DNA from 2 places in the Collinsella sp. TM04-29 genome. Region 2 is predicted to be linked to the other one. Evidence: predicted binding sites of a transcription regulator. Region 2 holds the regulator's gene; the other holds the start of a gene.
The links. The regulator NrdR, encoded in region 2, represses ribonucleotide reductase genes. The targets are predictions, from matches to a motif close to AAACACNATATATNGTGTTT.
Positions count from the first base shown of each region.

Region 1 (7,546 bases), on a different contig from region 2:
CATCATCTGCGAGCTCGACGGAACCATTCTGCATGTGAATAATCGCTTACTTGGTTTGATGTGCGAGGAACGCGCCGACGTCATCGGTGGAGATGTTAAAGACGTCCTGTACTCGTCCGCTTTTGAACGTGCGACGGAACATCGTTTGCCATTTGAAACTGATGGCTCCGAGAGCGAACTGATGCTCAAGCTGAGCGATGGCTCCTTTATTCCCGTATTGGTTCGCGCAGGCTCCGTAACGCCTCCACGTATCTTTGGGCGCCGCGCGCCACGTGTCCTGGTGGCGCTTCACAGTATTGAGGAACAGTATTCTCACGACCGGCAACTCAAGCGTGCGTTATCGGAGCTTAGAGTGGCGAACAAGCGTCTCTCTGGCACGCTCTCGGTCATTATGAGCACTGTGGGCTCCGATGAGTTACCCAGCCTGCTTGATACCGTTTTGAACCAGCTTGTAGGAACGCTCGATGCTTCGGGTGCTGCTATCTATTTTTCTGAGAGCGGCGGCTTTAAGCTCCGCGGTGTTTCCAAGGAGCTGCTCGACAGCTACCTGCCCGAGTTTTTGCCGTATGGCGCTGGCATTCCGACGTATGTTCTTCGCGAGTCGCGTGCCTGTCGCTTGTCGATTCAACAGGACCTTGAGGGCGATAAGGCCGCCTCCGGTATGTTCATGGACCTGGATAATCGTTCTAAGCACCTGTTGCGCATGCAGGATATGCCTCCGTACCGCAGTGAAATCTGTCTTCCCGTTTTTTACGGTACGCAGATCCTCGGCGTGCTGGAAGTTGGTTGGAAACGCCCCCGGGCACCGCTCGCTTATGATGTTAATGTACTTGAGGTCATTTGCGATTACCTGTCTATCCAGCTGGTCGGCATGGCATCGAGCCTTCGCTCCCGTCGCACGGCCGAGCTTGGCCGCTCGCTCAATGTCTTGCGGGATGAGTTGTTTACCTTTCTAGACGATTCCGCCGCGGCTACCCAGGCGGTATCGTCCGAGATCTGCAATATGCTCAACTGCCATTTTTGCCCTATTGAGTATGACGCCAGTCTGGATTCCTACGTCATAGATTTTGAAGGCGGCAGTCGCGTTGCTTTGCCGGACGATCCCGAGAAGCTTTTCTTTTCCACGACGGCGCCAGCGGCACGTTTGGGGGCTGCCCCTGATGGCTTTGAGGCATCTGTTTTGGGCGGCACGAGTGCCGAGGACCTTAAACACGTCCGTATAACTCGCGTTGACGAATCGATGCCTATGGGAGGCTGGCTTAGAGCGCATGGCCTGCCTTGCCAGGGTCTCTACGTCGACGCCGGCATCGAGGCGGGGCGCCCACGCCCTGAGGGCGATGGCAAGCACAGTAACGACGCAATCGTTCCTGCTTCTGTTGCGAAGGGGCCGACGACGCGTGCGCTGCTGCTTCGTGATGGTAGCCAAGAGCCGATTGATGATCTTGAATATGACTACTTGGTGCACTTGGCGCATGACTTTGAACTGATCTACGAAGGCGAATCTCAAAAGCGCGAGGAGCGCCATATCGCTCAGACCCTCCAGATTGGCATGAGAAATTCCCTGGGGGATGTTCCGGGAATCGCCGCCGATTCGGTGTACCTGTCGGCCACGAACTCAGCGTTGGTCGGCGGCGATTTCTATACGCTCATCCGTCTTCCCGACGACTGCGCCGTCATGATTTTGGGCGATGTGTCTGGCAAAGGCATTGAGGCTGCATCGATGTCCGCGCTCGTCAAGACGGCCCTGACGGCATATGCCTGGGAGGGCGCTGGACCGGCCCGCATGGCACGCTCCCTTAACAGCATGCTCATGGGCTTCTCGAGGGTCGAGACGTTCGTGACGGCCTTTATCGCCAAGATTGACCTTAAAACCGGACGCGCAACGTATTGTTCGGCGGGCCATCCTCCGACCATGGTCATCAGGCCAGAGTCGATGCCGCTGGGTGGCGGCGAGGCCCGTGGGGGAGAGGTCGAGCTGCTTGGATGCCAATCGGGCGTAATCGGTGCATTTGAGAGCATGGTTTACGAGACGGGCGTGTTTACGTTCGCTCCTGGCGACATGCTCTTCATGTATACGGATGGAACGATTGAGGCCCGCGACCGCACCGGAGCGTTCTTTGGCGAGCAGCGCCTTCGTGATCTTCTGCTCTCTGTCTCGGGTGAGGGCGTATCGGGAATCTGCGGCAAGGTCTTGGGCGAGCTCGACCGATTTACCGAATCGGCGCTGGACGATGACATCGCATTAGTGTCTCTTGAGTTTTTGCGGGGCCGGTCCTAAACAGCGACGCTGGGCGCGCCGAATCCGCACGGTTGCGGAAAGGCATGCATCGAACAAGCTCTTTTGGGGAACCATGGTCGTATGAATGAGTGGAATGACATAGCGGTTTTGACGCCACCAGGCGATATCGACATCGCCACGGTGCCTGCGCTGCGTCGGCGGTTGGATGCTTTGATTGGCCGCGGCGTGCGTCGTGTCGTCATCAACTGTCAGGCTGTTAGCTTTATCGATTCGACGGGCTTGGCATTCCTGCTTACGCGCGCTCGTGAGCTCATGAGGCGAGAAGGCCTGCTTTCGCTCGTCAATGCATCAGGTGAAGTTGTTCGCTTTTTGGAGATTGCTCGTCTTGTCGATATCCTTCATGTCGCGGGGCCGGCACGGGAGCCTATTCCCGCCATTCCGGTGGGGGAGCTGCCTCGCTGGAGTAAGAGCGTCGAGGTCCGTCAGGGTATCGAGAATCTTCCATACTACCGACATCGCATCGCCGAACTCCTTGAATCGCTTCCGTTGCGCCGTGACGAGCGCTACGATGTCGCATTGGCGTCGGGGGAGGCACTGGGTAATGCCTATGACCATGCGGGCGGTATCGGGTGCGTCCTGACGGTTCAGGCCTATGGCGATCGCGTTGTGGTTGAGGTGCTTGATCGAGGTGCTGGCTATTCTATCGATGAAACGAGCGAGCCGGTCGCATCCGAGGAACGCGGCCGCGGTATCAAGCTTATGCGTATGCTCGTCGATAACGTGGAGGTTGCTCGTCGTACGGACGGCGCTGGCACGCGCGTGCAGATGGTGAAGCTGTTTAGCGGAGCACTGGAATCGTGTGCCTAGCCAATCGCTTTAGCGCGTTTAGCTACTAAGAACATGCGGCAGACAAGTTTTTTGAAAAAAGTACTTGCGTCTTTTGGACAACTCGCGTAAATTAATAACCCGCAAGCGGACATGGCTCAGTTGGTAGAGCACAACCTTGCCAAGGTTGGGGTCGCGGGTTCGAGCCCCGTTGTCCGCTCCATTGCATTTCCGGACCGTTTAGGCGGTCCTTTTTCGGCGAAGTGGCCAAGTGGTAAGGCAGAGGCCTGCAAAGCCTTTACCCCCGGTTCGAATCCGGGCTTCGCCTCCAAGCAACATCCGGGCGCTCCGGCGCCCGTTTTGTTTTACATATGCGGACATGGCTCAGTTGGTAGAGCACAACCTTGCCAAGGTTGGGGTCGCGGGTTCGAGCCCCGTTGTCCGCTCCAAACGCAACAGCCCGACTACTACGGTAGCCGGGCTTTTTCGTACCCATCGTATGGGCTCGAACCCGAGAGGGAGCGAGCGTTAAGCAAACGCGGAGCGTTTGTAGCGAGCTGGCGAGGACGCCGACAGGCGACCGAAGCCGGTGCGGATCCGCGAAGCGGATACGCAGACGCCCCGTTGTCCGCTCCAACTATCTTACGCGGTTCTAACGAACCGCGTTTTTTGTTGACGCTGCGCGAGCCCCGGGCACCCCATCTTGCCCCTCAATCGTCGGTCGCGTACATAAAGTACGCTTCCCTCCTCTTTCGCGGCAACTTGGGGCACCCGGAGCCCGCTCGCTGTCGTGGCCGGAGGAGTGGGCCTTCCGTTCTTTTCACTGATCGATCGATTCGTCCCAGGAGACTCGAACCCGAGAGGGAGCGAGCGTTTGGGGCGTGGCTGTGGCGTTGTTTGCCGCGAATGTCCGCTTTGGGCGTATCATCGTGGGCATCTCGCATAACCTCGTTGCAAGGGAGATACGCCCCATGGCTACAGAAAAGTCTTCTTCGCGCTCATGGATGTCCGACGCCGCGATCTATCAGATCTACCCGCGCTCGTTTAAGGATTCGACTGGTTCGGGTCTGGGCGATATCGCGGGCATTACCCAGCAGATGGACTATCTTGAGCAGCTGGGCATCGAGGCTATCTGGCTGAGCCCGTTTTACCCATCGCCTCTTGTCGATGGCGGCTATGATGTGGCGGACTACTGCGATGTCGACCCACGTCTCGGCTCGCTTGATGACTTCGATGACATGATCGCTGCGGCTCATGCGCGCGACATCAAGGTCATCGTCGACATCGTGCCCAACCATTCATCTAACCAGCATCCTTGGTTCAAAGCCGCTCTTGCCGCCGGCCCCGGATCGCCCGAGCGCACCCGTTATATCTTCCGCGATGGTCGCGGCGAGCATGGCGAGCTGCCTCCCACCAATTGGAATGCCAACTTTGGCGGCCCCGCCTGGACGCGTGTCGCGGACGGTCAGTGGTATCTGCACATGTTTACGCCTGAGCAGCCGGACTTTGACTGGTCGTGCCCCGAGGTTCATGCGTTCTTTTGCGACGTCCTGGCGTTTTGGAGCGATCGAGGCGTCGATGGCTTTCGCATTGATGTGGCGCACGGTCTCGCCAAGGATCTCGACCGCGATGATCTCGACCGGTGGCATCTCGCCGAGGGCGATGACATGGTTGAGGACGGCACCCATCCGCTGTGGGACCGCAACGAGGTCCACGAGATCTATCGCGAGTGGCGCCGCGTGTTCGACCGCTATGATCCGCCACGCAGCGCCGTTGCCGAGGCGTGGGTGCTGCCCGATCGCCAGTATCTCTACGCGCGTCCCAGCGAGCTTGGCCAGACATTCAACTTTGAGTTTGCCAAGGCCACTTGGACCTATGATGACATGCACGCTGCAATCGAGGAGGGCTTGAAGGCAGCTATAGAATCCGATTCCGCCTCGACCTGGGTGCTCTCCAACCACGACGTGCCGCGCGTGGCGACGCGCTATGCCCTGCCGCAGATCAAGGCGACGCGCTACCACCAGATTGCGCTCGACTGGCTCTTACGCGACGGGTCGTCTTATGACGAGGAACGTGAACTCGGCGAGCGCCGCGCGCGGGCGGCCCTTTTGCTCGAGCTGGCGCTTCCGGGCTCGGCATACGTGTATCAGGGTGAGGAGCTCGGCCTTTTTGAGGTGGCTGACATTCCGTGGGCTGTACTCGAAGATCCTACTGCGACCAATACGCACGGACCGAAGCGCGAGAAGGGGCGCGACGGCTGCCGTGTGCCCCTGCCGTGGGTGGCGGCGGACGATCCCGCGCAGGGCGGATCGTTTGGGTTTTCACCGGCGGACGCCGATGCGGCGCCCCATCTGCCGCAGCCTGCATGGTTTTCCGATTACGCTGCCGATAGGGAAGAAGCGGACCCGACATCGATGCTTGCGCTCTATCGTGACGCCCTCTGGCTGCGGCGCAAGCTGCGCGGGTGCGCCAACGATCTCGCGTGGCTCGATCTTGACGGGCGCACCGGCCTTGCGGATGGTGCCGAGGGCGCTGAGGGCGGCGTCATCGCCTATCGCCGCGACAACGGCTGGGCGTGTGTGACGAACTTCGGTGCAGCGCCCGTGGAGCTGCCGGCGGGCAGGGTCCTGCTCACCTCATCACCGCTCGCAGACGGCAGGCTCGTGCAGGACAGCTCTGCCTGGATCATGCTCGCTGAGTTGTAGGGGCCTCTTGCGGCGAGTTTGCGTTTGTCTGCGCCTTCCGTGGTGTCTGATGCCTTCATGAGGCTCGCGAGGGCGTCGCGAAACTTTTCAAAAAAAGTTCTTGCATAGGATGCGGGCATCACGTAAGATTAATCCTCGTAAGCGGACATGGCTCAGTTGGTAGAGCACAACCTTGCCAAGGTTGGGGTCGCGGGTTCGAGCCCCGTTGTCCGCTCCATTTGGGCGTTTAGCTCAGGGGGAGAGCGCTTCCCTGACACGGAAGAGGTCAGAAGTTCAAATCTTCTAACGCCCACCAAATGTTCGCAGCTCAGAGGCTTAGCCCCTGAGCTGTTTTGTTTTGGTCGCCAAATACGTCACCAAATTTCGAGTTTTTGATCTTCCGGGATGCTTCTCAGCAGTCATCCGAGGAAACTCTCATCTTCTCCGTTTGCATACACATATCTTTCAAGGATTCGTGCCGCGGTTGCATGAGGCTCGGCAAGGCACGACCGCAACATGTTGGTCAAGCATAATCTTTTGGATTCTTTTGGCGCGAGCGGCTTGGTTTTGGTAGGATTTGTCAGCGGCTTGACTAAGGGGGTTTTATAACTGCCATGCAGGTAGCCGTGCTGGTAACGTTTTACCGACTTGCCAAGAACCCCTCATTTTTAATGCGTCTGCAAAATGACCAATTGCTTTGACCTGCTGAAACACTATATGTTGTGTTTAACCTAAAAAAAGAATACAGGATATAGATGCCTCTTTGTCGTATGATAGATGGCGGACAGAGAACGAAGACCTTAACTGCCTCTTTTGAACGTGTCCTTGAGCCGCTTGATCGGCTCCTGGGAGTGTCCGCATTGAGGCTTATGGTTTATCGAGAACACAGATTGCGCGACGGCGCCGCAAGACGGGGCAAGCCCTGCCGGGCATCGTTTGGCTCTGAAGCGCAATGAGACTACGACGCGAAAGAGGCAAGAGGATGAAGATCATCAAGCGCAGCGGCACCGAGGTTGTCTTTGACATCGATAAGATCGTCAATGCCATCCGCGCCGCAAACTTGGAGGTCGAGGAGAGCTCTCGTCTTACCGACCGCCAGGTGGTTTACGCGGCACAAAACGTCGCCGAGGCATGCGAGAACGCGGGCCACACCGTGTCGGTCGAGGAGATTCAGGATCTAGTCGAGGACGAGATCATGCGTCTCGACTGCTACGAGGTCGCTCGCCATTACATCATCTATCGCTATGTTCAGAGCCTGAAGCGCCAGAAGAACACGACCGACGACAAGATTCTGTCGCTCATCGAGTGCAACAACGAAGAGGTCAAGCAGGAGAACTCCAACAAGAACCCGACCGTCAATTCCGTTCAGCGTGACTACATGGCCGGCGAGATTTCCAAGGACCTGACTCAGCGTGTGCTGCTGCCCCAGGAGATCGTGGATGCTCACAATGAGGGCCTGATCCACTTCCATGATTCGGACTACTTTGCCCAGCACATGCATAACTGCGACCTGGTGAACCTGGAGGATATGCTCCAGAACGGTACTGTTATCTCGGGTACGCTGATTGAGAAGCCGCACAGCTTCTCGACGGCTTGCAACATCGCGACGCAGATCATCGCCCAGGTTGCTTCCTCCCAGTACGGTGGCCAGTCGATTTCGCTGACCCATCTTGCCCCGTTCGTCGAGGTGAGCCGTCAGAAGATTCGCGGCGAGGTCGCCCGCGAGCTCGAGGAGCTCGGCGTTTCCGCATCTCCCGAAAAGGTCCGCGAGGTTGTTGAGGACCGCCTGCGTGACGAG
Region 1 is NZ_QSPW01000005.1:87,648-95,193, reverse strand. It holds gene DXD39_RS09020 (GAF domain-containing SpoIIE family protein phosphatase) at 1-2,278, shown strand, start outside; gene DXD39_RS09015 (anti-sigma factor antagonist) at 2,360-3,106, shown strand; tRNA gene DXD39_RS09010 (tRNA-Gly) at 3,212-3,287, shown strand; tRNA gene DXD39_RS09005 (tRNA-Cys) at 3,322-3,395, shown strand; tRNA gene DXD39_RS09000 (tRNA-Gly) at 3,438-3,513, shown strand; gene DXD39_RS08995 (glycoside hydrolase family 13 protein) at 4,036-5,769, shown strand; tRNA gene DXD39_RS08990 (tRNA-Gly) at 5,911-5,986, shown strand; tRNA gene DXD39_RS08985 (tRNA-Val) at 5,990-6,064, shown strand; gene nrdD (anaerobic ribonucleoside-triphosphate reductase) at 6,731-7,546, shown strand, end outside.
Region 1: nrdD (anaerobic ribonucleoside-triphosphate reductase) is a predicted target of NrdR. The motif match lies at 6,457-6,476, and genes of this name have one in related genera.

Region 2 (7,546 bases):
CTTAACGTAGTTGTTGATCATCGATGGCGTAATGACGGGCTGCTCAACGCAAATGGACAGCGGCTCCATCCACAGCGCAACATACTCAATAACCTGGTCGCGATAGAGCGTCACATTGGGCAACTGGTCATAGCGCGACAGACTCAACGTATTGAGTTTGCACACGATTTCGGACTGAATAAATGCATCGGGCAGCACCGTGGGCTGAATATCCTCAGGCTTAATACTGACCGACGAATCGGACATCGGAATAACGTGTTTAACGTGGTTCATAAAGGTCCTCCGTTCATTTACTATATTGTATTCTAGGTTATCTAGTTTTGCATACCACATAGCCGGCAAGTAAAAGTGGTTGGACAACACATTGATGCATCGTCCAACCACTTTGTGTAAAGATAGCAACCTTACATAAGATATATTATCGTACTTATCCACGGAGAAACGCGTATGCGCTCGTTGCCGCTATGGCTCCGTCCGAAACAGCGGTCACAACCTGGCGTAAACGCTTGGAACGGATATCGCCGGCTGCGAATAAGCCGGGCGTACGGGTGGCCATCGAATCGTCGGTGACAATGCCGCCGTCAGGAGCCAGATCGACTAGATGCTCAACCAGCTCGGTATGCGGCAGCATCCCCGTAAAGACAAAGATGCCAAACGAGCCAGGTTCAAATGACTCGGTATGAGTCTCACCGGATGCATTGTCCTTAAAGGTGATCGTCGTTGGCATTGCTTCGCCCGAGAGCTCCACAATACTAGTTTGGTACCTAACTGTAATATTGTCCTTTTCGAGTACTTTCTGAACAACACCATCAGGCGCACGAAACTGGTCGCGGCGCAGCACGATGGTCACGCTGGTGGCAATGTCTGACAGGAACAGCGCCTCTTCGCATGCCGAATTGCCACCACCGATTACAAAGACCTGTTTGCCGCGGAAGAACATGCCGTCACATGTTGCGCAATATGAAACGCCACGACCGCGATACGTATCCTCGCCTGCGAAACCTGCCGGACGCGGCGTGGCACCCATGCAAGCGATAACGCTCGAGGCCAGCGTATCGCCCATATCGTGATGTACCGTAAACAACGCTGCATCGGCATCGTAATCGATACCCGTAACCATGCTCCATGTAACCTGTGCTCCCAGGCCCTCTGCATGCTGCTGAAAACGCTCGCCGAGTTCGGCGCCACTCAGGAGCGGGAAACCCGGATAGTTCTCGACCTCATTGGTTGTGGCGATCTGCCCTCCCGACATGCCCTGCTCAATCACGGTCGTCGTCAGGTTGGCACGCGCAGCATAAATGGCGGCAGCATAGCCCGCGGGGCCGCCACCGATAATCGCAACATCGATCGGCTTATCGGTAGTCATGAAGCGTCCTTTCGTCGAAACGTTGTCGTTCTTTGCGCTCGTACCCAAATTTACGTGAACGTGACACTCATGCACTACAATGATAAAACCGTATTACAAAGCTGAAGGGGAGTTATCGATGGATCAGGCGCAGACGAGTGACGACGCTCCCCTGCTCACGCACAGCACTCCTCAATCGGAGCAAACCACGCTCCTGGCTCAGCAAAAACCTCTCGTGACCATCGTGCACGCCTCCGTTGGCTCGGGCCATAAGGCCGCCGCAAATGCGATTGCGCAGGCTTTCGACCTCATCCGCGGCACCAATGGCATCCCCGAGGATGTTGAGATTGAAGTGCTCGATATCCTTGATTTTGGACGTATTAAATTCGACGGTAATAAGACCGCGGCTTCTTTTACGGGAGCCACGCGCCCCATTTACGACCTGACCTGGAGATATACACTTACGGGACATCTTCTCTGGGGTGGCGGCACGGCATGGTCGCGAATCATGTTCCCCGCCTTCAACGAATATATTCGTAGCCGCAGGCCCATAGCCGTGGTCGCAACGCACATCACAGCAGCCAATGTTGCCGTGGGTGCCCGCATAATTACGGGTATCGATTATCCAGTCATCTGCGTACCGACCGACTACGAAGTCGAGGGCTGGTGGCCCCACAAGGACACCGATCTATTCTGTGTTGCCAACGAATTTATGTCCGAAACGCTGCGTCCGCGCAAGGTGCCCGAGGCAAAGATTCGCATTACCGGCATTCCTATTCGCGCCGGATTCGACACGGATTACGATCGCGAGGAAGAGCTAGCCAAGTTCAACCTCCCCACCGACAAGACCGTCGTGCTGGTTATGGCCGGCGCCAGTTTACCTCAACCGTACGTCCGCTTTCGCGCGGCGATGGACCAGACCCTCCCCTTCCTACGCAGCTTTGAGGACATGCATTTTGTCTTTTTGCCGGGCAAGGATGAGGAATACGCCGACCGCCTCAAGACGCTCTTCGACGCCATGAAGCTCGAAAACGTTACGGTTCTGGACTACGTGGACGACATGGCGGCCCTCATGCACGGCTGCGACCTGGCAATTCTCAAATCGGGCGGACTCACCGTCACCGAGTGCCTGTGCGCGCATCTGCCGATGATCCTGCTGGGCAAGTCCTATGGCCAGGAAAAGGCCAACACCACGATGCTCACCGGCATGGGCGCCAGTATGCATGTCACCACCGCACGAGAACTCATCGTAACCCTGCGCCACCTGCACGACCATCCCGAATCACTCAAAGCGCTACTCATCAACGGCGAAGTTCTACGCCGCCCCCACGCAGCCGAAGACATAGCCATCGCAACCATGGAGCTCGTAGGCAAACCCCAAAAGCGCAAAAGAGCCTTTTGCCGCTTCTACTGGGGCGGAAAACCCGCGCATATCCGCTAGCGTCTTTATGTCCGCTTGCCTGCGGGAGGCCCCTATATATCATCCCGTGCTCAAACATTCTCGCTTCGCTGCGAAACTGCGCGCGGGACGATATATAGGGGCCTCCCGCAGGTAAGCTGCGTTAACGTACCAGCGGCTATACCAGATTCCCCACCAGTAGAATCTGCAAAGGGGAACCAGAAAATATAAATACAGTAAGTCGATGCGACAAAGGAGGCGTCCCTTCATCGCATCGACTTACTAGAAAAGTAAATATTGTTTCAAGCGAGTAGCCGCCCGCCCGGGGCTTACCTATATCGTTCCACGCGCAGTTTCGCAGCGAGCGAAGCGACGCGAGAATGTTTGAGCATGGAATGATATGTGTGAGAGGCGGGCGGGAGGGATAAGAGCGTCCCTAGGCGACGCCGCTGGAGCCGAAGCCTCCTTTGCCTCGGTCGGTTTTGTCTAGTTCTTCTACTTCTACGAGGTTGACCGTGGGGACTTCTTGGATGACGAGCTGGGCGATGCGGTCGCCTTTGTTGATTTGGATGTCGTTGGTGGGATCCAGGTTGATAAGGATAACCTTGAGTTCTCCTCGGTAGTGGGCGTCAATGAGGCCCGGCGTGTTGACTATAGACAGGCCCTGCTTGATGGCCAAGCCGCTGCGGGGCTGGACGAAGCCGGCGTAGCCGTCGGGCAGGGCGATGGCCAGCCCAGTAGAGACCAGACGGCGTTCGAAGGGCTTCAGGACGCAGTCCTCGTTGGAGCGCAAATCCAAGCCGGCATCGGTGGGATGGGCGTATTTGGGAAGCTCGAGGGTGGGGTCGAGACGCTTTATGTTGACGGTAATGTTGGACATGGAATCACCTTAGCTTGTCGAGCTCTTGCAGAAATTCATCGACGTCTTTGAAATCGCGGTAGACCGAGGCAAAACGGATGTACGCAACCTTGTCGATCTTGGCCAAGCGCTTGAGCACCATGTCACCCAACTCATGGGACGTGACGGCCGTCAGCGTGCGAGAGCGAAGCTCGACCTCGATGTCATCGATAATCTCATTGAGCTTCTTAGTGTCGATATCGCGCTTGATGGTGGCGCGCATCAAGCCGACAAGAAGCTTATTGCGATCGAACCGCTGCTTAGTTCCATCTGACTTAATGACCTCGATAGGGTCCTCGCATCGCTCAAACGTTGTAAAGCGGTAGTTACACGAGCAACATTCGCGACGGCGCTTAATGGTGTTATTTGACTCCTGCATACGGGAATCAACGACGCGGGTATGTGCCTTGCCGCATTTGGGACAGCGCATGGTACCTCCTCTTAAACGATAACAAGGGTACCATGCGCAGCGCGATAATGATTACGAACGAGCAGGAACCTTAAGATGCGCACCGGCGGCGAGCGAACCATGCTCCAGATGATTGACGCTACGGATCATGTCGGAAGTCTCTTGCGTGGAAAGGCCTTCGATTGGATATTCTTCGGCAAGCGACCAAAGAGAATCGCCAGGCTGAACGCGAATGGTCTCGTAGGTAATGTTGGAAACGGACTCGGCATACGCGGCGTGACGAGCGCTAAAGACCGACATAGCGAGGACAAAGAAGAGCGTAAGCGCAACGGCGACGGCGACAATCGTCGGAACCTTCAGGGCAACGCGGGCCGGCGCGACTACAGCCTGCTGATTGCGCGCAGGCTTTACGGTCAAAGGCTGAAAGCCGGAGCGGCCACCCTGAACAACCGTAAAAGTGGGTTCTGCAGGCGTCTCGAGCTTAAGGGCGAGGTTTCCCTGGACCATATTCGTTGCGTTCATCATGTTCTCCTCTCGCGTGTTTTGCTGAGAACAGTTTTATCAAGCCGCGCGGACAAAAATGTCTAGCGCGAGAACGAATGTTCGGTTATTATTATCTTCGAACAGTTGTTCCTGTCAAGCAAAATTCGAACATTTGTTTGACATGGGTAGAGAGGATGCCCTGATGGCTCGCAAAATTACCAAGCGTCAGCAGCAAATTTACGACTTCATCAAGGAATATCAGCAGGAGAAGGGTTATCCGCCCAGCGTGCGCGAGATGGCTTCTGCCGTGGGCCTTTCCTCCCCCAGCACCGTGCACGCCCATCTCTCTGCCCTGGAGGCGCGCGGGCTACTCAAGCGCGATGCCACCAAGCCGCGCGCCCTGGAACTCTTTAACGAGGATGGTTCCTCTGTCTCAATTTCCAAATCTGACGAGCCCACCGCACCTCGCGGAACGGTCTCGCTACCGCTCGTTGGTCGCGTCGCGGCTGGGATTCCCATTCTGGCCGAGCAGAATATCGAAGACACGTTTACTATCCCGACCGAAATCGCCACTGATCAGGGTTCCTTTATCCTTGAGGTGCATGGGAGCTCAATGATCAATGTCGGCATCTTCAATGGCGATTACATCATCGTCCGTGAACAAAAGAGTGCCATGAACGGCGAAATTGTCGTGGCCATGATTGATGGTTCGGCGACCGTCAAGACGTTCTACAAGGAGCAGGGGCGTGTGCGCTTGCAGCCCGAGAACGACACCATGGAACCTATCTATGCAACGAATCCCGTTATCCTGGGCAAAGTCGTCGGCTTGATGCGCCGGTTCTCGTAATGCAAAAACGCATAACCATCTTTGATACCGTCCGCGGGTTTACGATGATTTCTATGGCAGGTTTTCACGCTTGCTATGATCTCGCCTACCTGTACGGCTGGGATATGCCTTGGTTTACCCAGACTGTCTTTCAAGACGTCTGGCGCGCCAGCATCAGCTGGGTATTTTTGTTTATCGCGGGTTGGATGTGCACTCTTTCGCGCAACAATATCAAACGTGCCGCCAAATACGCCTTAGCAGCACTCGTTGTCTGGTTGGCAACAACACTTGTCTCATTCGACGATTCGGTTAATTTTGGCATCATCTACTGCATGGCCGCATGCACCGGCATCGTGGCGTTGACCGATCCCGTCCTTAAGAAGATAACGGCGAGATGGGGCATGCCCCTATGCCTTGTGTTGTTCGCCCTCACCTGGAGCATCCCCAAAACGATCTACCCTGTCCCCTACCTGGCGTGGCTGGGATTTCCGAGCCCTGGGTTTGTCTCAGGTGATTACTACCCCATCATCCCGTTTATCTTTATGTATCTTGCAGGATACTTCGCCGCACACATAGCGCAGGGAATCGATAAGACCGTCCCCAGCTGGGCCTACGCCAACCCCCTGCCGGTGCTCGCCGGCCTTGGACGTCACGCACTCCCCTTTTATCTGCTGCATCAGCCCATCATTCTGGGCATTTTGGAGCTCGTCTACTCGGTGCGATAACGCTCGAGCCGCGGTGCAATACGAGCCGGCAACTTCGCCACAATGCGAACACCGTCCTCGAGATATTCCTCATGCAGAAGGGTTCCCTGCTCATGCACCAGCGTGATGAGAGCGCCCTCGCGATACGGAATATCAGCGGAAAGCAACACATCGGTGGCAGCTGCCTCGCGAGCAATGCGATCAACGAGATCGTCGAGCCCCTCGCCCGTTTGGGCCGAGAACAGAACGGCTTCCGGATAGCGACGACGGAAACTCAATCGATCAACGCTATCGAGAAGATCGATTTTATTGAATACGGTCAGCGTTAAACGCTCTCCGGCGCCGATCTCATCAAGCACGCGGTCGACAGCCTCCAGCTGCCGCTCATAGTCCTCGTCAGACGCATCTACGACTTTGAGAATTAGATCGGCACCCAAAACCTCGGACAGCGTCGATTTAAAGGCATCGACCAGACCATGGGGCAGCTTTTGAATAAAGCCGACGGTATCGGTAATCGTCATGCCGCGACCGCCGGGCAGGCGATACGAACGCGTCGTCGGGTCGAGCGTAGCAAACAGCTTGTCCTGCGAAAGTACCGTAGAGCCGGTCAGACGATTGAGCAACGTCGATTTACCGGCATTGGTATAACCGGCTAACGCGACGCGAAACGCCGGTGACTCAATGCGGTTCTTGGATTGAACATCGCGACGCTGTTCAACCTGCTTGAGCTCACGACGAAGCGCAGCGATCTTATTACGAATGAGGCGACGGTCGACCTCGAGCTGACTTTCGCCCTGACCAAAACGTGAGCCGATGCCGCCGCGCGTCTGCTCCTTGGCGAGATGGCTCCACATGCCACGCAGGCGAGGCAACAAATATTGAAGCTGTGCCAGCTGTACCTGCAGGCGTCCCTCACGCGTCTGAGCATGCAGGCCAAAGATATCTAGGATCAGTGCTGTACGATCGATAATCTTTACCGGCTCGCCCACGGCTTTCTCCAAATAGGATTGCTGCGAGGGGGTCAGGTCGTCGTCAAAAATAACGACATCGGCATCCATGCGATGCACCAGGCCGCACAGCTCTTCAACCTTACCGGAACCGATAAACGATTTAGGATACGGCTTTACCAAACGCTGCGACAAGCGTGCCACGCACCGGGCACCAGCTGTGTGGGCAAGACGCTCCAGCTCATCAAGCGAGCGATCGAGCGGCCATGCATTGTCGCACCACTCAACACCAACTAAAATGGCACGCTCGGGCTCGGGTGCCGTGGGAACAAGGGGGAAACGGGCCATTAGGCAGCCTCAATACGATGCAGGATATCCTCAACGACCTCATCGATCGTACATTCATCCATATCAAACCACGCGATACGGTCATCACGCTTAAACCACGAAAGCTGACGCTTGGCATAACGACGCGAACGCATCTTAATGAGTTCGCGAGCCTCATCCATGCTCATCACGCCATTGAAAGCATCGA
Region 2 is NZ_QSPW01000001.1:865,389-872,934, reverse strand. It holds gene DXD39_RS03935 (DUF1836 domain-containing protein) at 1-273, opposite strand, end outside; gene DXD39_RS03930 (NAD(P)/FAD-dependent oxidoreductase) at 428-1,366, opposite strand; gene DXD39_RS03925 (glycosyltransferase) at 1,485-2,786, shown strand; gene dut (dUTP diphosphatase) at 3,181-3,624, opposite strand; gene nrdR (transcriptional regulator NrdR) at 3,629-4,072, opposite strand; gene DXD39_RS03910 (LysM peptidoglycan-binding domain-containing protein) at 4,124-4,573, opposite strand; gene lexA (transcriptional repressor LexA) at 4,716-5,381, shown strand; gene DXD39_RS03900 (heparan-alpha-glucosaminide N-acetyltransferase) at 5,381-6,085, shown strand; gene hflX (GTPase HflX) at 6,070-7,359, opposite strand; gene miaA (tRNA (adenosine(37)-N6)-dimethylallyltransferase MiaA) at 7,359-7,546, opposite strand, start outside.